Regions from separate parts of the Alkaliphilus sp. B6464 genome, predicted to be linked through region 2. Evidence: a T-box and tRNA genes for the amino acid it is inferred to sense, from the RefSeq annotation. Region 2 holds a T-box; the other holds one or more tRNA genes.
The links. A T-box is a leader RNA that pairs with one kind of tRNA and senses whether it is charged. The one in region 2 lies ahead of HYG84_RS09950 (valine--tRNA ligase), so its partner is inferred to be a tRNA-Val.
Positions count from the first base shown of each region.

Region 1: it encodes a tRNA-Val, which carries the amino acid that the T-box ahead of HYG84_RS09950 (valine--tRNA ligase) is inferred to sense. The anticodon was not compared.

Region 1 is NZ_CP058557.1:3,100,195-3,111,080, reverse strand. Features, by position in the region: gene HYG84_RS15800 (cell wall hydrolase) at 137-1,021, shown strand; gene HYG84_RS15795 (aspartate-semialdehyde dehydrogenase) at 1,194-2,189, shown strand; gene dapA (4-hydroxy-tetrahydrodipicolinate synthase) at 2,205-3,077, shown strand; gene dapB (4-hydroxy-tetrahydrodipicolinate reductase) at 3,092-3,811, shown strand; gene HYG84_RS15780 (NADH:ubiquinone reductase (Na(+)-transporting) subunit F) at 3,864-4,964, opposite strand; gene HYG84_RS15775 (NADH:ubiquinone reductase (Na(+)-transporting) subunit E) at 4,976-5,566, opposite strand; gene rsxE (electron transport complex subunit RsxE) at 5,566-6,219, opposite strand; gene HYG84_RS15765 (FMN-binding protein) at 6,221-6,826, opposite strand; gene HYG84_RS15760 (RnfABCDGE type electron transport complex subunit D) at 6,823-7,785, opposite strand; tRNA gene HYG84_RS15755 (tRNA-Val) at 8,012-8,087, shown strand; gene HYG84_RS15750 (pyridoxamine 5'-phosphate oxidase family protein) at 8,531-9,010, shown strand; gene HYG84_RS15745 (flavocytochrome c) at 9,347-10,810, shown strand.
Region 2 is NZ_CP058557.1:2,052,115-2,063,000, forward strand. Features, by position in the region: gene HYG84_RS09935 (ABC transporter substrate-binding protein) at 682-1,686, opposite strand; gene HYG84_RS09940 (hypothetical protein) at 1,876-2,196, shown strand; gene pgsA (CDP-diacylglycerol--glycerol-3-phosphate 3-phosphatidyltransferase) at 2,313-2,855, shown strand; T-box leader at 2,982-3,208, shown strand; gene HYG84_RS09950 (valine--tRNA ligase) at 3,265-5,919, shown strand; gene HYG84_RS09955 (bifunctional folylpolyglutamate synthase/dihydrofolate synthase) at 6,052-7,344, shown strand; gene HYG84_RS09960 (YncE family protein) at 7,528-8,475, shown strand; gene HYG84_RS09965 (DUF4364 family protein) at 8,568-9,095, opposite strand; gene HYG84_RS09970 (hypothetical protein) at 9,852-10,232, shown strand; gene HYG84_RS09975 (ABC transporter permease) at 10,333-10,886, shown strand, end outside.

The sequences.
Region 1 (10,886 bases), 1.0 Mb from region 2:
GAAATTTAAATTAGTGCTAGGGGCATCTCCCTAGCGCTTTTTTTTATATACATTCAATAATTACCAAAAGTTACATCATCCCTAGGCAATTTTTTATGATAAAATTTGTAACAGTAGAGCTGAAAGGGTGATATATATGAAAAGCATACTAGAAAAATACAAAATACTGTTGATTAGCAGTGGTATATTGTTAAGTATTATAGTTTTATTTTCTACAATTAATTCTAATTTTTCAAAAGAAAATTTAACTAAGAATTCAAGAGAAGCAGAAATATCTTCTATAGCTGAAGTCATGGAAAACGATGAAGATGAGGTTGAAGCTGAAGAAAAAAATATAGCTGAAGTAACAGATGAGGAAGTACCGATAGTAATAGAAGATAATAATGAGGCAAATGATAAAAAAGAAAATGACATAAAAACTTTTACTAATATTAAGGACAATAGTACATCTTCATCCCCTATTACCGGAGAAAAATATACGGTTAAAAAAGGTGATACTTTATTTCTAATTGCTCAAAGAGCTAATGTATCTGCAAATCATTTAAAGCAGCTAAACAATTTATCTTCTGATATGATTTATGAAAATCAGACACTAAAAATAAAAGGCTCTGTAAATAATTCTTCAAGTCAAGTAGCTAGTAGAGGTAGTGATAGAAGTGAAGATCTGTATTGGTTAAGTAGAGTTATTCATGCTGAGGCCCAAGGAGAATCCTATGAAGGTAAGGTTGCTGTAGGGAACGTAATTATGAATAGGGTTAATAGTGGAAAATTTCCAAATACTATAAAGGGTGTTGTTTTTGATAAGCAAGATGGTTATACTCAATTTTCACCGGTTCTAGATGGGTCAATCTATAATACACCTAATGCAGAAAGTATTAAGGCTGCTACAGATGTATTAAATGGTGCAAGACCTGTTGGAAATGCATTGTATTTTTTAAATCCAAGGAAATCGACTAACTTTTGGATTATACAAAATAGACAATATATAAAAACCATAGGTTTACATGACTTTTATTATTAGGAAAATGCTTAAGCATTTTCCTAATTTTTTTTGTATAATTATAGTAATCTATTAATTTAAAATTAAATATAAATCTAAGGCACTATTATCTAAATATTGAATAAAATAAAAGTAATTTAGTAATGTTTCTTAGGCGATTTACAAGTTATAAAAACAGGGGGGTGGCAAGACAATGAGTTTAACTGTTGGTATTGTAGGTGGAACAGGCGCGGTAGGCAAGAAGATGATTGAAGTACTTGGAGAGAGAAGTTTAACAATAGATAAACTAAGAATTTTTGCTTCAGAAAAATCTTTGGGACAAAAAATAATATTCAATAACAAGGAAGTAACAGTTGAGTTGTTAACAGAAGAGGCTATGAAGGAGACCTTTGATTATTTACTATTTGCTGCTGGAGGAGCTATATCTGCAAAATTTGCACCTATTGCAGCCGCTGCTGGGAATATTGTAATAGATAACTCATCTTATTGGAGGATGACAGAGGGGATACCTTTGGTTGTGCCAGAAGTTAATGGTGATGTTTTAAGGGGATATAGAGGAATTATAGCCAATCCAAATTGCTCTACAACCCAAATGGTAATGGTACTTGCTCCACTTCACAAGAAGTATGGTATTAAACGAGTTGTAGTATCTACTTATCAGGCTGTATCGGGCAGTGGGTATAAAGCAATTGAAGAACTTGAAAAACAACTAGTAGATGAGAGCTATCCAAATAAAGTATACCCAAGAAAAATCGCTGCCAATTGCATTCCACATATAGATGTATTTAATGAAAATGGGTTTACAAAAGAGGAGCTTAAAATGATTTATGAAACTCATAAAATTTTAAGAGATGATACAATAGAAGTTAATCCGACGGCTGTAAGGATTCCAGTATTTTACGGCCATAGCGAGTCTATATACCTAGAGCTTAATAAAGAACCAGATATAAATGAAGTACGACAAATATTAGAAGAAGCTGAAGGCGTAGTTTTAAATGATAATCCTGATGAAAACAAATACCCTACTCCACTTGAGGCCGAAAATAGCGACTGCACATATGTGGGTCGAATTCGTAAGGATTTATTTAATTCAAAAGGATTATCCCTATGGGTGGTTGCAGATAACCTTAGAAAAGGAGCTGCTACTAATGCAATTCAAATTATAGAAACTATTGAAAATTTTAAATAAGGGGGCAATATTTATATGTTTAATGGTGCGGGAGTTGCGATTGTAACACCTTTCAATGAGGGTAAAATTGATTTTGAAGCTTTTGAAAAATTAATTGATTTTCAAATAGAAAATAATACTCAAGCCTTAATTGTACTAGGTACAACTGGAGAGGCATCTACACAAACCTATGAAGAAAGAGAAAAGCTTATTAGTACAGCCATTGAAAGGGCAGGAGGCAAAATTCCAGTTATAGTGGGTACTGGTTCAAATTCAACTCAAGTAGCTATAGAAAATACTAAACAAGCCGAAACCTTAGGGGCAGATGGCATACTGCTTGTTACTCCATATTACAATAAATGTACTCAAAAAGGTCTAATCGAACATTTTACCACAGTAGCTAATGTTACATCGCTACCAGTAATTTTATATAACGTTCCTTCGAGAACAGGTGTAAATATTGCACCGGAAACTGTATTAGCAATGAGCAAGGTTAAAAATGTAGTAGCAGTAAAAGAGGCTAGTGGGAATATTTCTCAAATATTAGAAATTAAAAGATTGGTTCCTAAAGATTTTAAAATTTATTCTGGAAATGACGATCAAGTAGTGCCTATTTTTGCCTGTGGAGGTCATGGAGTTATTTCTGTGTCATCTAATGCTATCCCTAGAGAAATGCAACATATGTGCCAGGCATTTATGGATGGAAATGTAGAAGAAGCTTTAAGAATACAACTTTTATACAAAAAATTTATAGATCTTTTATTCTGTGAAGTAAATCCAATTCCCATAAAGGCAGCTTTAAATGCTATGGGATATATTAAAAATGAGCTAAGACTTCCATTAACATCTATGGAGGAATCTAATAGAATTAAGCTAGTAGACGAGATGAAAAAATTAGGTATTATTTAAGGAGGCTTATCTATATGAATTTATTAATTTATGGTATAAGCGGACATATGGGCAGATTAATAAAAGAGCTAGCTAATAAGGATCCATTTTGGAAAGAAATTAATGGTATAGATGAAAAGACATCTAAAGACTTACTAAGTGATAATTATGATGTAGTGGTGGACTTTTCACATCCTTCAGCATTAGATGATGTATTGAAGCTTTGCGTGGAAAAAAGAATACCTTTAATAATTGGAACAACAGGATTTAGTAAGGATCAGTTAGAGCAAATAAGAGTTGCTTCTAGTGAAATTCCAATATTACAATCAACTAATATGTCTCTAGGAATGAATATATTATTTGCATTGGTGGAGCAAACAGCATCGATATTAAATGAAAAAGTGGATATTGAAGTAATAGAAGCTCATCATAATCGTAAAAAAGATTCCCCCTCTGGAAGTGCTACATCTATTGTTGAATCTATAGAAAAAGGGCTAGGAGAGGTGAGAAAGCATCAATATGGCAGGGCTGGAGAATGTCTAAGGGAAAAGGGAGAAATAGGTATACATGCAATTCGTGGAGGTAATATTGTTGGTTATCATGAAGCAAACTTTATAAATGAATTAGAAACTTTAAAAATAGTTCACGAAGCTCACAATAGATCAGTTTTTGCACAGGGAGCATTAGAAGCAGCAAAGTTTATTATAGCTAAAGAACAGGGTCTATATACAATGAAGGATGTATTAAAGTTATAGACTAAATTGATACCAAAAAATTTGAAGGGAAGGATTACAGTCCTTCCCTTTGTTAATCAAATTTATCATAGAAAATATTATTTTTAAGTATTCCTTTATCTATAAGAGCATTAACTGTGGAGTCTATCATAGGAGCACTTCCACATAAATAAGCTTCTGTACTATCTTTTCCTTCTAAATATTTGAATATAGCATCATTTACCCTACCAACATGCCCTTGCCAATTATCTTCTTCTCGTGGACGAGATAGACATGGGATAAATCTAAATCTAGGAAGTTCATTTTCAAACATTTTCATCTCATCTAACATAAATAGGTCATCTTTAGTTCTAGCTCCAAAAAAGAAGATAGTATTACGATCAATTTTCTTATGTAGCATTTCATAAAGTATACTTCTAATTGGAGCCATACCTGTACCTACAGCAACTAAAACTACATCTACTTCAGATTCCTGTAAATAAAAATCACCATAGGGACCGTTAAAAGTTACCTTATCACCTTCGGAAAGATGTTTGTGTACGTAAGTTGTTAGAATGCCGCCATCTACATAACCTATTATTAAATCTATAAAGTTTTTTTCAAAACTAGAAGAAGCAATTGAATACGCTCTGAAAACTTCTTCTGTACTATCTCCATAGGGCGGTGCTAGTAGCTGAACATACTGACCAGCTTTAAAATCGATTTCTTGTCCATCGGTAATTTTAATCCTTAAAAACTTAATAGTAGGTGTAATATCCTTGGCAATCTCTATGGCACCTTTAAATTGTTTTACATTAAATAAGTCTTCTGGAATCTGTATGCTCATATCATCCTTAACCTTTACCTGGCAGGATAGACGAACATTATTTTTCATATCACTATCTGAAAGATATGTAAGTTCTGTTGCAAGTACAGGACCAGCACCACTATCTACCTTGCACTTGCAATACCCACATGTTCCCTTGCCGCCACAGGCAGATGGAATAAAAATTTCATTAGCAATTAAGGAAGATAACAACGTATTCCCACCTTCGACTACAAGTTCTTTATCATTATTTATTACTATTTTACGTTCTCCATAGTCAGCAATGCGGACATCGGCCCAAGTTAGTATAAGGGCAAGCACTGCTGTAATTCCAGTAATTACTGCTACAGTTATTAATATATTATACATATGCTGACCCCCTACTGAATATTTACAATTCCTGAGAAACCAATAAAGGCTAAAGCCATCATTCCTGTTATTATTAAAGTGATTCCAGCTCCTTCTAAGCCTTTAGGTATTGGGGCTCTTTTTATCTTTTGTCTAATGCCAGCCATAGCTACTATAGCTAACATCCACCCAATACCCGAACCTATGCCAAAGGCAATTGACTGTAAAAGATTATAATCACGAATTACCATAAAAATAGCTACTCCTAAAATCGCACAATTTACAGTAATTAATGGTAGAAAAATTCCTAACGAATAATATAGAGTCGGTAGATAACGTTCAACTATCATTTCAACTAATTGAACAAATGCTGCAATTGTAATAATAAAAACTATAAAACGAAGATATTCAAGCCCAAATGGAACTAGTAAGTAGTGGTATATGAAATAGTTTAGAATAGTAGTACCAGTTAAAACGAAGGTTACTGCTTGACCAAGGCCTAAAGAAGTTTTAGTTTCTTTAGACACAGCAATAAAGGAACACATGCCTAAAAAGTTTGCTAATATCATGTTACTAGTAAAAATAGAAGCAAAGAATATTACTAAAGGATTAATACCTTCCATTAGTTGCCACCTCCTGCTAGAGATACTGGTTTATCTTGTTTTGATACTTGCTTATCTTGTTGTGAAACCAAATATGTATTTGCTGCCCATATTAACAGAGCAAGCATGAAGAATCCACCTGGAGGCATAATCATAGATATCCATTTAGGCCACCAATTACCCATAATAGTTATTCCAAATACACTTCCAAAGCCTAAAATTTCTCTAAAAAATGCAATAATAAGTAAAACCAAGGTATATCCCATACCAGAGGCTATTCCATCTATAAAAGATAAAAATGGTGTGTTGTTTTGTGCAAAGGACTCACAGCGGCCCATAATAATACAGTTAGTTATAATTAATCCGACATAAGGACCAAGAGCTTCACTCATGGAAGGGAAATATGCTTTTAAAACAATATCTACTATAATTACATAGGCAGATATAATCAAGGTTTGCACCATCATCCGGATATGTTTAGGTGTAGATTTTCTAAGAAAAGATACAGTTAGGCTTGAAAAAGATGTAACAAATATTACACCTAGACCCATTACTAGGGAATTCATCATAAGGTTAGTAACTGCAAGAGCAGAACAAATACCTAAAATCTGGCGAAATATGGGGTTATCGTGAACGATACCAGCAGCAAAAATTTTCTTTATTTGTTTAAACATTTTATTTCTCACCTCTCTTGCCAAGAATTACTTTTTCTATATTTTCATTAATAATATTGAGCACCGAATTTGAGGTAGCTGTAGCCCCTGAAATAGAGTCAACCTTACCTCCCATATTTGGCTTATAATTTATATAATCTCTTGATACTTCTTTGGATATAACAACTTCTCTAAATTGCTCTTTAAACCAATCTTCATCCATCCTGCCACCTAAGCCAGGAGTTTCGTTGTGGGATAAAAACTCTATACCTACAATTTTATTTAAATCTGGAGTTAAACCTATAAATCCCTCCAAGCTTCCCCATAGAGCATTTCCTTGTATGGGATAAATGTTAGCTACTAAAGAGTTATCTTTGTAGCCCTCATAGTAAATGTCGTTCTCGCTTTCCACAACTTTAAAGTGAGAGTTAAAAAGTTCGTTTATTTCTGAAGGATTTTTACCTTTGGTAGGTATATCTAAAACATAAAGTAGTGCACTTTGTTTTTTTACTTCGTTATTAGATAAAACTCTATTCTTGGTTACTTCATTAATAGTAGCGAGTACGCCTGTATATATTACAGTGACAATAATCATAAAAATAACTGGACGAAAACTAAATTTCTTCACGCAGATACCTCCTTTTTCCTAGGAGTTTTTATATATTTTACGGCTTCATCAATAATCGGAACAAATATATTCATTATTAGAACAGCGAACATTGCGCCTTCTACAAAGAGTCCAAATACTCTGATAATAGTAGTTATAATTCCTGTTAATACTCCATAAATCCATTTACCTTCTTTTGTTTTAGGTGCCGTAACAGGGTCTGTAGTCATAAACACAGATAAGAATAAAAATCCTCCAGAAAACAAGGAGAATAATGGATGCTGTGCACCTGATACATTACTTAAATATAGTATAGAGTTGAAGGTTAGAAAACCTATAATTGGCGCTAACATTAATCTCCAATCAGCTGATTTATGTCTTAAAAGAATAAATGCCCCTATTAAAATAAGTAGTCCGCTTGTTTCACCTAAAGATCCTGTAGCGTTACCTAAAAATAGTTGCTTAAAAGGTAACATAGTATTGGTTTCTCCAAAATGTATTAATGGAGATCCTTGGGAAATAGAATCTACTGCAGGAGTAATATACTTTCCAAACCCGCCAGGAAATCCACTGGATGCTACATTCCAACTAATAGTTAAAGGCTCTGGAAATGTTACATAAATAAAGGTACGTGCAGCTAGGGCAGGATTAAATACATTAAACCCAAAACCTCCAAAGACTTCTTTTGCAAAAGTAATACCAAAGACTATACCTATAATTCCCACCCATAGCGGTGTAGAGACTGGTAATGTTAATGTAAACAAAATACATGTTACAAAGACTGCTTCAGTGATTTTTTTGTTAAGACGCCTTTCGAATAAATATTCTGTTGCTACTCCAAATAAAGTAATAGTAGCCATTAAAACTAGTGTACGCCATCCAAAAAAGTAAATTGAGCCTACTATTATTGGAATTAGACTCATTATAACTTTTCGCATACCTGCTTGTTTTTGGAATGTTTTTTTATAAAACTCCCTCATTATGACTTACCTCCCTAAATTTGCAAATTTATTTTAACTATACTATTATCTACCCTACAGATATACGTTCAAAGCTATAAATGTATTACAATACCATGAAAAATAGTCTGATTTGCAAATATTGTTGCAAATTTTAAATCTAGGTGATATAATTTCAATTAATCATAAACATTAAGATTACACTTACATAGAATTTTAAAGTAATTATAGTATAAAAAATATACTAGAGGATATAGCTCAGCTGGCAGAGCGCTACGTTGACATCGTAGAGGTCGTTGGTTCAAGTCCAATTATCCTCACCAATAAAATAAATGGTAATTTACGCGAATGGTGGACAGATTTTGCATGAATATTTGATACATAACTAAAACAATTGACAATATCATAAATTATTAATAAAAGGCCTAGTTAACTCGCTGACTAGGCCTTTATTAATAATTTTAAATTACTCTATAACTATTTCTAAAGGGAGTTAGGAAATGAATAATAGGATTGATATAAAAAATGATATTAGTTCATGAAAAAATATGTTGCCTAAACTAATACTACCTTTTAAAGGAGAAAGTTTAATAAGATACTTATTGAGGATAGCATATGTTAATGATTTAGTGCCTTCTGCACTTATAAAGGAATTAACTACAAAAAATATATAATGAATTCTTAAAAACGTAAGATTTGGAATTGTTAGATATTAATCAGGTTATGTGTGGTATAATAATTAAAATACATCATTGGAGGAATTAAAATGAGCAAATACGAAAACGCGATGAAACTTATGGAAGAACGCTGCGGAAACAGTAGTAAAGACAACCTTATCGCACTTGCAACCATAGCATTGTCCGCGAACGCTGCTGGCAATCCTCGCCCTTCTGTCCGTATGGTTGATGCCTATTATGAGGACGGTATGTTCTATGTTTCTACGGACGCAAAGAAAAGCAAAATGTTGGAAATTGAGAAGAACAACGAAGTTGCCATTGGCGGGTTAGACTGGTTCGTTGCGAATGGCACGGCTGAAAATCTCGGTTGGGCCAAGGACGAGAAAAATTCGGAAATCAGAGCGAAAATGAAAAAAATCTTCGAATGGTTCGATGACCACGGTGACGAGGACAGCCCAAGTTCAATCGTTTTGCGTATCACCCTTACAAACGGAACGATAATCGACAACGACCAAAAATACGGCGAGTGGAAATATGAAGTTGATTTTGTAAATAAGACGGCGAAGTAAAAAGCGCACCGAATAAGCATTTGACTGTCTATCCCATCACAATGCCGCATACCGTAATGATGGGAATTTTGAACAGCAAAGCCGACAGGCGACCCCATAAATACAGGGCAAATTCAAGCCCTGTATTATTTTTTTGTAAAATTGGACAAAGAACTAAAGGTGCAAGGAAATGGCCTGGAAGTCTTTGGTAGGTAATATAAACATGTGATAATATAGAGGTGGTTCATATAGCTAGCCGAGATTGATAAAATATTAACTTTTTTATTGCACATACCATAAATTCTGCTATAATAAAATTTGGGCATTGGGTATAGACAATAAAGGAGGACTTAATTAATGTTAATGAACAAATTGTTCAGAAGTAAAAAAGTATTATTAGGTATGACATTAGCAATGAGTGTAGGAGTTTTATCAGGATGTGGGACAAAGGCTCCTGTAGTAACGCCTGAACCACAACAACCTGCTCAAATAGAACATACTACAGATGTAGTAGTAGTTGGTTCAGGTGGAGCAGGATTAGCCGCTGCACTAGAAGTTCGTAACGCAGGAAAAGAAGTGATAATCCTTGAGCAAATGGTTATTGTAGGAGGAAACACTTTAAGAGCAACTGGTGGATTAAACGCAGCGGGAACGAGTGTTCAAGCTGAATTGGAAATCGAAGATGATGCAACAGTTCACTTTGAAGATACGATGAAAGGTGGTTACGAAAAGAATATAGAGTCTTTAGTAACTACTATGACAAGTAAAGCGGCAGATGCTATAGATTGGTTATTAGAGCTTGGTGGAGACTTTACCGACGTAGGTAGATTAGCAGGAGCAACTAACAATAGAGCACATAGACCTGCAGGTGGAGCGCCAGTTGGACCAGAAGTCGTTAAAACATTAAAAACTGCTTTAGAAAACACTGGAATGAAAGTTATGACTGAAACAAAAGCAACAGAAATTTTAACAAATGAAGGTGTTGTAGCTGGGGTAATAGCTGAAGATAAAGATGGAAACGAACTTACGATTAAAGCAAATGCAGTAATTCTTGCAACAGGTGGATTTGGAGCAAACCCTGAAATATTAGTATCACTTAACCCTGATTTAGAAGGTTTTGTAACAACAAATCATGCAGGAGCAGATGGAAGTGGAATTAAAATGGCACAAGAAATTGGTGCAGGAGTAATTCAACTAGAAGAAATTCAAACTCATCCTACAGCAGTTCCAAGCAATGGATATATGATTACAGAAGCAGTTAGAGGTAACGGAGCAATCGTAGTAAATAGAGAAGGTAATAGATTTGTAGGAGAACTTGAAACAAGAGACGTTGTTTCAAAAGCTATATTAGAACAAGAAGGTCAATCAGCTTACTTAGTATTTGACCAAGGAATTACTGATAGTTTAAGTGCAATTGCAGGATATATAAAGCAAGGTATCGTAACAGAAGCTGATACACCTGAAGGATTAGCAGAAGCATTAAATATGCCAGTGGAAAACTTGGTAGCAACGGTAGAAAAATATAATGGATTCCAAGCATCTGGTAAAGATGCAGACTTCGGAAGAGCAGATATGCCAAGAGCATTAGAAACTTCTAAATTCTATGCAATCGAAATCGCACCAGCAGTACACCATACAATGGGTGGATTAGCAATAAACGAAAATGCTGAAGTATTAAATGAAGATGGAGAAATCATCAAAGGTTTATTCGCAGCAGGAGAAGTTACAGGAGGAGTACACGGTGGAAATAGACTAGGTGGAAACGCTTTAGCTGACATCGTAGTATTTGGTAGAATAGCAGGACAGAATGCAGCAAAATAATCAAATAAGCTAAAAGAGGCCGTCTCAAAGGTGATTTATCATATCACTGAAATGAGATAGCCTCTCTTTTATTTGG
Region 2 (10,886 bases):
TATAAGAAACTCAACACCTGTATTTTATGCTTTTAGGTATACTTGAATCCATATATTACATATGATATTATTGCGAGTATGAACTACATTAAAATTTGATTAGAAGGGAGTTGACAAAAGTTATATGACTTATAATGAGAGTACAATTAAAGTATTTATAATAATTGGTTTTTTAATTCTAATAAGTGCTATTATACAAAAAAAATTCCCTTATCTATATGAAAAAATAGTAGTTTGGGATAATTCAAAAAATATCTTTAAATTCAAATCTAAATTCATCTCAAAATTAATAACTGCATGTTCTTTTTTTATATACTCAATATTTATGGCTCGATTTCCTAGCTTAAGGAGAGTTGAAGTCGCATTTGTATTTGTTATTTTATATCACATTTACATTTGGATTTTTACAAAAATACTTCAAAATAAAGATAAACAAAAATGATTATATTAGATAATTGAAAATTTATTTTCTTTAAAGTAATATCGCTCCGGTAATTTATAATGATATAGAACACATGATTATAGTAACAAAGGATGCAAATGGCTATTATTCCAAAAGTGAGATTGTACTTAATGAAGAAGAAACTAACGTTATAAAAGTTAAAGATTTAAGTAATATAATAATCACATTCTCATATAAAGAACCCACTGATGTTTAAATTAGTGGGTTTTAGTATAATACTATTTATTTTTCATTGCCTCTTCTGCAAATTTTGTAGTAACAACTTTATCGTATGGCACTCGCTGGTTTAGCTCTCCCGCTTCTGTCATGACATCTTGAAGCCTATTCAGACCTTCTTCTGTCATTATAAGATCTGGAGCCCAAGCGCCTATAGAACGGTATCTGTCTGCTACATTGGCCAATACATCTAAATCAGCATCTGGAAAGTGGGGTTGTAGCGACTTTGCTATCTCTTCCGCACTATGACTTTCAACCCATAGCGTCCCTTTATATATTGCATTACTAAACTTTTGTATTATATCAGGATTCTTTTCTATATAGCTCTTTTTGGCACTGTATGCTGTATAAGGAATATATCCACTTTCTTCTCCGACTGAAGCAACTACAAATCCTTTACCTTCTTTTTCCATCAAAGATGCTACTGGCTCGAAGAGTGTTGTGTAATCCCCTTCTCCACCAGCAAAGGCACCAGCCATTACATCGAACTGAATGTCGGTACGTACATTTAAGTCTTTACCAGGTACTAAGCCATTTTTCTTTAAAACATACTCTAATGTCATGTTAGGCATTCCGCCCTTACGTCCACCAAGTAGTTCTTTTCCTCTAAGATCTTCTAATTTAAAATTAGGGTTTGGCTCTCTAGCCACTATAAATGAGCCATCACGTTGAGTTAGTTGGGCAAAGTTAATAGCGTAATCCTCTTTACCTTGATTATAAACATAGATTGAAGCTTCAGGACCCATAAAGCCAATTTCCACTTGATTACTTAATAGAGCTGCCATGGTCTTATCAGCACCTTTACCATCTATAATCTCGACCTTTAACCCTTCTTCTTCAAAGAACCCTTCAGTAACTGCGATATAATGGGGTGCATAAAATACGGAATGGGTTACTTCCATTACTTGTATTTTAGTAAGTTTTGTCTTACCACTGCATCCTGATAAGATCATGGTAGTAATCATTAGCAAAACAATTAGAAAGCTAAGATACTTTTTGTGTATCAATTTAATCCCCTCCAGCTTAAAAATAGAAAACTATGTAATCTATTATATTCTTATGTAAAATTTGTGTTACTTCATTGATAAACAAAGATAGTCGTTTAGAAGGGGTTTTACGACTGTTTGCTATCAAATGAATAAGAATGAAAAAACTGGCATAAAATCTTAGTATAGCGGACTAGAGGGGGGATTAGATTGTTCAATATAAAGGTTAATTATGGAACTAAAAGTAGATATGGTTATATAAAAGGAGAAATTGATAATTTTAGCTGGTTTGCATTAGTTCATAAGGATGAAGTAGAATTTGGAATAAATCCCGAAAATTTAGAAATAGGTAAAGGTAGAGTATCTAGATTATGTTTATATAAGGATATACCTATGTCAAACTATACAAAGAGACTAATTTATGCTAATTATAAAAGAGAATGGGATGTATTTAATAGAACCTATGAAGAAATGATAATGGATTTAGTTGGATATTTAGATAGAATATATTCTATTAAGGCAGTAAAATAGTATAAAGCTTAAATCAAATAATTTCTGGTATAAGTTTTGCAAATTTAATAAAATATGGTATTATTTATATTGTATGGTACATAGTCACAAAAATTGCTCTGAGACGAGGTGTATTAATGAACTTACCAAACATATTGACTACCGTGCGTTTTATGCTTATACCATTATTTGTAGGAGTATTTTTTTCACCTTTAGAAAAAAGCTTATTATATTCTGTTATAATCTTTATTCTTGCAGGAATTACAGATGTTTTAGATGGATATATTGCAAGAAAATATGATGTTATAACTAAGTGGGGACAAGCTATGGATCCATTAGCAGATAAATTAATGCAGCTAACAGTACTTATCTGCTTTACATTAAAGCAGTTTATACCAATATGGGTTATAAGCATATATGGAATAAAGGAGATTTCTATGATACTGGGAGGAATTGTTCTATATACTAAGAAAGATAAATTAGTAGTCCCAGCAAATTCCTATGGAAAGATAGCCACTATAGTTTTTTATATCGCTATTTTAGCTATAGCTTTTGATTTTATATATGGTAAAGCCTTGATTATAATTGCAGCATTACTTACTTTATATGCATTTGTAAGATATGCACTCTTAGGAATACAGGAAATAAAAAAACCGCCAATCTCTGGAACACCTGAGTAAAAATTAGTATTATAATATAATTATGGTGATGTTATTTAAAGATTATGTTATATAATAAAAAATAAATTTGAGAAACCTATTGACAAATCCTGTTAAATGGTTATAATAATATTAAATTTTATTAAGTAATCAACAATGATGAAGAGGAGTAAATAGTACACCCTTAAGAGATAAAAACCCATAGGCTGAAAGGTTTTTTAGGGCAAAGGCTATTGAAGGTAGCTTCTGAGTTTCTACGCTGAATAGAGTAGGTGTAGACGGGTAAACCGTTATATTTATTTAAGTGTCTATTTACATTATTTTTTGTAAATAGAAATTAAGGTGGTACCGCGAATATATCCTTCGTCCTTATTTTGGACGGAGGATTTTTTTATTTAAGAAAATATAAAATTTGAAGGAGGAATAGGTAATGGAAAATAATTTAGAAAAGAATTATAATCCTCAGGCGTTTGAAGAACGTATTTATAAACATTGGATGGATGCTAATTATTTTAAAGCAAAAGTAGATCCAGAAAAACAACCATTCAGCATTGTTCTGCCGCCACCAAACATAACAGGACAACTCCATATGGGTCATGCACTAGATCATACACTTCAAGATATTTTAATTCGTTGGAAAAGGATGCAGGGTTATGAAGCATTATGGCAGCCAGGCACAGACCATGCAAGTATAGCAACAGAGGTAAAGGTAGTTGAAAGTATTAAGGAAGAAGAAGGACTAAGTAAGCTGGATGTAGGTAGAGAAGGATTTTTAGAAAGAGCCTGGAAGTGGAAAGAGGAGTATGGGGGAAGAATAGTAGATCAAATGAAAAAATTAGGGGACTCTTGTGACTGGTCTAGAGAACGATTTACATTAGATGAAGGACTTAGTAATGCAGTAACAGAGGTATTTGTTAAATTATATGAAAAGGGATTAATATATAGAGGAAATCGTATTATTAATTGGTGTCCAGAGTGTAAAACTTCTCTTTCAGATGTAGAAGTTGAACATGATGAGAAGGCAGGACATTTTTGGCATATAAACTATCCAATTAAGGATAGTGATGAAGTAATAGAAATTGCAACAACAAGACCAGAAACTATGCTTGGTGATACAGCTATTGCAGTACATCCAGAAGATGAAAGATATAAGCACTTAATTGGTAAATATGCAATTTTACCTCTAGTTAATAGAGAAATTATCATAGTAGCCGATGAATATGTAGATCCTAAATTTGGAACAGGAGCTGTAAAAATTACTCCAGCCCATGATCCTAACGACTTTGAAGTAGGACTAAGACATAATCTTCCTCAAATTATTGTTATGAATGATGATGCTACAATAAATGCAAAGGGTGGCAAATATGCAGGTATGTCAAGATACGAGGCAAGGAAGGCTATTGTAAAGGATTTAGAGGAACAAGGATTGTTAGTTAAAATTAAGGAGCATAGCCATAATGTAGGCCAATGCTATAGATGTGATACAGTAGTAGAACCTTTAACATCAGATCAATGGTTTGTAAAAATGGAACCTCTTGCAGCACCAGCTATTGAAGCTGTTAAGGATGGAAGAATTAAATTTGTTCCAGATCGTTTCTCTAAAACCTATCTACATTGGTTAGAAAATATTAGAGACTGGTGTATTTCTAGACAATTATGGTGGGGTCATCGTATTCCAGCTTATTATTGTTCTGATTGTGGACACCTAGTTGTTTCAAAGGAAGCACCAACTACTTGTGAAAAATGTAATTCAAATAACTTTAAACAGGATGAGGATGTATTAGATACTTGGTTTAGCTCAGCTCTATGGCCATTTTCCACATTAGGTTGGCCAGAGGCAACTAAGGAACTTGAATATTTCTACCCAACAGATGTATTAGTAACAGGATATGATATTATTTTCTTCTGGGTAGTTCGTATGGCTTTTTCAGGACTAGAGTTTATGAATGAGATACCATTTAAACATGTATTTATTCATGGACTTGTAAGAGATGCAGAAGGTAGAAAAATGAGCAAATCCTTAGGGAATGGTATTGATCCCCTTGAAATTATAGATCAATATGGAGCAGATGCATTAAGATTTACTTTAGTTACGGGAAATTCCCCGGGAAATGACATGCGATTCCATATGGAAAAATTAGAATCTAGTCGAAATTTTGCAAATAAGCTATGGAATGCTACAAGATTTGTATTAATGAACTTAGATGTTGATTATATTGATAAGGACAGTGTAGAGGCTGAACTTACTGTAGTAGATAGATGGATAATTTCTAGACTTAATAAAGTATCCAGAGAAATAACAGAAAACATGGATAAATTTGAGTTAGGTCTTGCTGTACAAAAACTTTATGATTTTATATGGAATGAGTATTGTGACTGGTATATCGAGTTAGTAAAGCCAAGACTTTATGGCGAAGACATTAATAAGAAAAGAGCAGCACAATATACTCTAACTTATATATTAGAGAATATTTTAAAACTGTTACATCCGTTTATGCCATTTATAACAGAAGAGATATGGCAAAATTTACCTACTGTGAAAGATAGTGTAATTGTAGCAGAGTGGCCTAAGTACAAAGAAAATGAAATATGCAGTTTAGCAGAAGAGCAAATGGAATTAATCATGAATGCAATTAAAAGCATTCGTAATGTTAGAGCAGAGATGAATGTTATCCCTTCAAGAAAAGCAAAGCTTATTGCTCTAACTACAAAGGATGAAATTGCTAAAACAATATTAGACAACGAGGAATATTTTAGGACTTTAGCAAGTGTTTCAGAAATTGAGTTGGCAAAAAGTAAAGATCAAATACCTTCTGATGCTGTATCTACAGTTATTCAAGGAGCCGAGCTGTTTTTACCTTTAGATGACTTAATTGACTTTGAAAAGGAAATTGAAAGATTAGAAAAGGAAAAGTCAAAACTAGAGGGAGAAATTAAAAGAGTAGTAGGTAAACTTTCTAACGAAGGATTTGTTAGTAAGGCGCCAGCTCATTTAATAGAGGAAGAAAAGCAGAAACAGGCAAAGTATGAGCAAATGCTAAACAGTGTGTTAGAAAGATTAGAATCACTAAAAAATAGAGGATAAACAATATAAACAGTAGCCTGCATTTAATGTAGGCTATTTTTACTTAATAAAAAATAAGATTTAATATATATCCAAACTTTGATATTATAATTAAAAGACTAAATATTATAACATTTAGAATGGAGTGGAAAAATGAATTATCAGGAAGCCTTGGATTACATTCATGGAACTTATAAATTTGGTAGCAAATTAGGTTTAGAAAATATAAAGTATTTATTAAGCCTATTGGGTGATCCACATAAAAAACTAAAAATTATACATGTAGCAGGGACAAATGGCAAAGGATCGACCTCTTCATATATACACAGCATATTAAAAGAAGCAGGATATCGTGTTGGACTATATACCTCACCATACCTTGAGGAATTTACCGAAAGAATGAGGATAAATGGTGAAAATATTCCGAAGGATAAACTGGCTAATATAACTGCTATTGTTAAAGAGAAAATAGAAGGAATGGTTAATGAAGGGAAAAATCATCCTACGGAGTTTGAGGTTGTAACAGCTATAGCATTTTACTATTATGCTAAGGAAAATATAGATTTTCTTGTATTAGAAGTAGGGCTTGGTGGCAGATTGGATGCGACTAATGTTGTAGAAGATCCACTTCTATCTGTAATTACACCTATTGGACTGGATCATACAGAATATTTAGGAGATACACTAGATAAAATTGCATATGAAAAAGGCGGTATAATTAAAGAAAATAGCTTGGTATTATCTTATCCTCAGGAAGCGGAAGTTATAGATGTATTTAGAAATTTATGCGCGGAAAGAAATAGTAAACTTTTCGTAACAAGCTTTAACGAGTTAACCATACATAAAAGTACTATAGAAGAACAAGTTTTTTCAGTAAATATATTAGGTAATGTTTATGATAATATAAAAATACAATTAGTTGGAATCCACCAAATATATAATGCTTGCACAGCTATTGGTGCAGTTGAAGTTTTGCGTAAGTATAGAAATATTAATATTAGCGATGAAGCAGTATTAGGTGGGCTTTATAATGCAAAATGGCCAGGTCGCTTCGAAGTTTTACAAAGAGATCCGGTAGTAATTATTGATGGAGCACATAATCTACATGGTGCAGAAGCGCTTAGAAAAAGTATAGGGGCTTTACTAAAAGATTATAAAATTACTTTTGTTATAGGAATGCTTCAAGACAAGGATGTGGAAGGAGTGCTTAAGGATCTTATACCTTTAATGAGTAAGATTATTGCTACAAGGCCAGCTAATCCAAGAGCTATGAATGCAATAGATTTGGCAGATAAGTTAAAGGTATTTGGAAAAGAAACCTATGTAAGTGAAGATATTAAGGAAGCGATAAACATGGCTATTGAAGAAACAGAAGCAAATGAAGCAATTATTTTTGCAGGGTCACTTTATATGATAGGAGAAGTAAGAAAATTATTAATTAAATAAGCCGTAGATTTAGGTGTTAGATTTAAAATCTCTTATAAGGACAATAGGCAATATTATTATTTTAATAAAGAAAAGATATAACACGTATCCTCTGTCACATATATAAAATGCAATCATAAGATAATAAATATAGTTGAGTAGTCGGAAATATATTTTGTATACTTTTGATTGAGAGGTGATGGGATGAAGTGTTTATCCAATGACACTTTAATCATTTCTAACTTCTCCGATGATTCTATTTCCGTTATAGATTTAGTCGGAGGAAGAGAAATCCAAAGAATTAAATTATGCTATAATGGACAACGCTCTTCATCTTCACAATTCGGGCCTCACCATATTGCTCTGGATGAAAGAAGTAAACTTTTGTATGTCCCTAATAGCTGGCACAGTAGTGTTTCTGTAGTAGATTTAATTAGTGAGAAGATAATTGATACTATCTTTGTAGGAAGTTGCCCAAGTCAAGTTATCCTATGCCCCAAATACAATCATATATACGTGGCAAATACGGATTCTAATAGTCTGTCGATTTTAAGTATGGATAATCTGAAATTAATTATACAGCTTCCTACAGGAGAAATGCCTCACGGTATGGCTATGACAAATGATCAGGAGCGCATTTTTATAGGTAATTATGGTTCTGGCGAGATAACTGAGATTGAAACTAGAACAAACGAGAGACTTAAAAACCATAAGGTGAAATGTAACCCATGGCATTTAAGAATTGATGCTAGTGGTGAGTTTTTATTTGCAGTTAATTATAGTGATCAATTTAGTCGAAAAGGAAAGGTAGTTATTTACGAAACAAAAACATTAAAAGAAATAAAAACAATAACTATTGGCAAAATGCCAGTTGAAGCAACTAGTGATAAAACAAATGAATACTTATATATTACAGATTCTGATATGAGCTGCGTTCATATATATGATATACAAAATAATAAATATTCTGGAGAGATTAAAGTTAACTCTATGCCCCATGGTATAGAGTTAGATAGCGAAAAAGGAAGACTCTTTGTTACTAGTATACAGAAAAATACGGTTGATATAGTTGATACACATACAAGAAAAGTGATACAAAGTATATCAGTAGGTAAAGAGCCTACTAGCATAATTAAAAAATCCTTTAATTAAATCCTACTCTAGTGTTATTACTTATACAACTCATATAGCTGGCATATTTCTACATAGTAGATATTATGCCAGCTAATACTTTAAACATAAAACTATTCAATTAATAGATTGATAATTTGACCATACAGGCTTGGAGCACTTTCACGCCATTTTTCACAAATTTGTTTTGCATGTTTATTATTAGCTACACTTAATTTTAAATTAATAATAGGCATGTCTTTCTCAATTACTCCAAGCTTAACTAAATATTCATCATCTTTTATCTTTATGTAATCAGCCTTAACTTGTGTGTTCTTTATAAACTTTTCTTTTTGAACATTTAACAATTGATCTATTCGATCAATTTGAGATTTGGGGATACGATTAACAAAATAACTTAATGCGCTTTTTCCCTTTTCTGTAATTATAAAAATATGTTCATTATCCTTTTGTTTTTCAATAATAAACTTTGAATCCTTTAGCTCACCTAAAAATTGTTGAAGCATAAAATAATTCATAATATCATTTTCTAAAACAAACTGAGTAATCTGTGGGTTTGACATTGGAAACTCAATACGATCAAATATATGAAGAAGAAGCAGTTTGTTTTCTGCTAACTGTTGAGAGTTATTGGTAAACATAAATACACCTCTTTCTAAAAACGTTTAACCTTTATATAATATATTAATCTATTTATAGCTATTTTTAAAGTATAATTGTTGAAATGAATTATAATATATGACTTTTAATCTAAAAAACAAGATGATATTTAAAGAGGCACTGAAAAAGCATAGTTTTTCCGGTACCTTCTTTAAATAGACTATTTTTTAATATATTGGATCTACTATAGGTGATAAAGGTGTAAATGGCATTGTAAAAGAAGACAAACTAGGCTTCTACAATATATATTTAAGCTAAGCGTTGAGATATTGATAGAAGAGTTAGAATATCCGAATTAGAAAAAGTTCTATACAAAACTAATAATTTTAATGAAATTGTTGTATGTGTCGGAATATGTTCTATAATGCCATATGGTTATCATTGAATAATATGAAAACATATAGTAGTATGTTATTGAGTACAAGTCATGGTAAAATATGTAATAAAATATTAAATTTGGTATATAAACTTGTATTCTTATAAATGATTATTATAACTTGTAGTTCTTCCTTATACATGCTTTGATGTTTAAAATAATGTGATTAACATTAATGGTATATTTCACCACATACTTTTTTGGTTTTATAAAATCATATTTTAATATTTATCAAAGAATAACTTGCTAATACTCTAAATTATGATTTTATAATAAATATGAATATATACATGTATATATATAAATCAAACTAAATGGTGCATCATTTAGTAAAAAAATCAAATTTATGGAGGGTATAATAATGAAAAAAAGTAAATTGCTTATTAATTTAGCTTTATGTCTTGTCGTTTTGATTTGTTTTTCAGTTAGCGTGAATGCTGAAACTGCTTCTGTTGTTCTAGATGCAAGTGAATCGTCTGATTCTACAGATATTATTGGCCTTAGTGATTATGTAAATTATGAGGCAGCTAATTCGCCTAACTCACTGTTTAGTGTTTATGCTACTGTACATCGTTCTTTTCCCGGAAAAGGGTGGAGTAAAGAAAGAGAATCGCTTATGGCTAAAGGTACCGGCTCTAAAGGCAAAGTTACCGCTACTCAAGATGCAAATTGGCAATTAGAATTAAATCCTAAAGGATGGGGCTTTATAGGGTGTGAAGCTGTAGGTTCAATTTGGTATTAAACAGATGTTTATTAACTATTTCTAGCATATAATCATTAGATGGAGAAGAAATTCTCCATCTAATAATTTTATAAAATTTGCAATTTAAAGGGGAATTTAAATGATTACTTTAATAAGAAATAATTTTAAGTTATTTTTTAAAAGTATATATTTAGCATTAGGATTCTTTATATTTTCTATTGTAGTAAATGTGTATTTAATTGAAGGTATTTATAAATTGTCAATACATAAAGATGCACTATATTATCTAATTCATAGTCAAAAAATTAGTATAATTTATTTTGTTTTCTTTGTATTTATATCCTATGAATACTTAGTAAAAAGTAAAAATGAAAGCATATTAGAATGTTTTTCAGTGATAAACAATGGAAAATTTGAATTGTATTTTTCTAAATTAGCAGTATTGGTGATTACAATATTAATAATGACTTTAAATATAATGATATATAATTATATTGTATATTTTGTTATGAATGTAAATTCATTACCTTATGCGTATCATATATTCTTAAATAATTTTTTAAATGTTTTTTTAGTATCATTTTTAGGTGTTTGTATAGGGACTGTAACTTCATTATATTTAAAAAGATTTCCGGCATATCTTATAATGATATTCTCAACAGTTTTAATAAGTCCTATTTGTGAATTCGTACC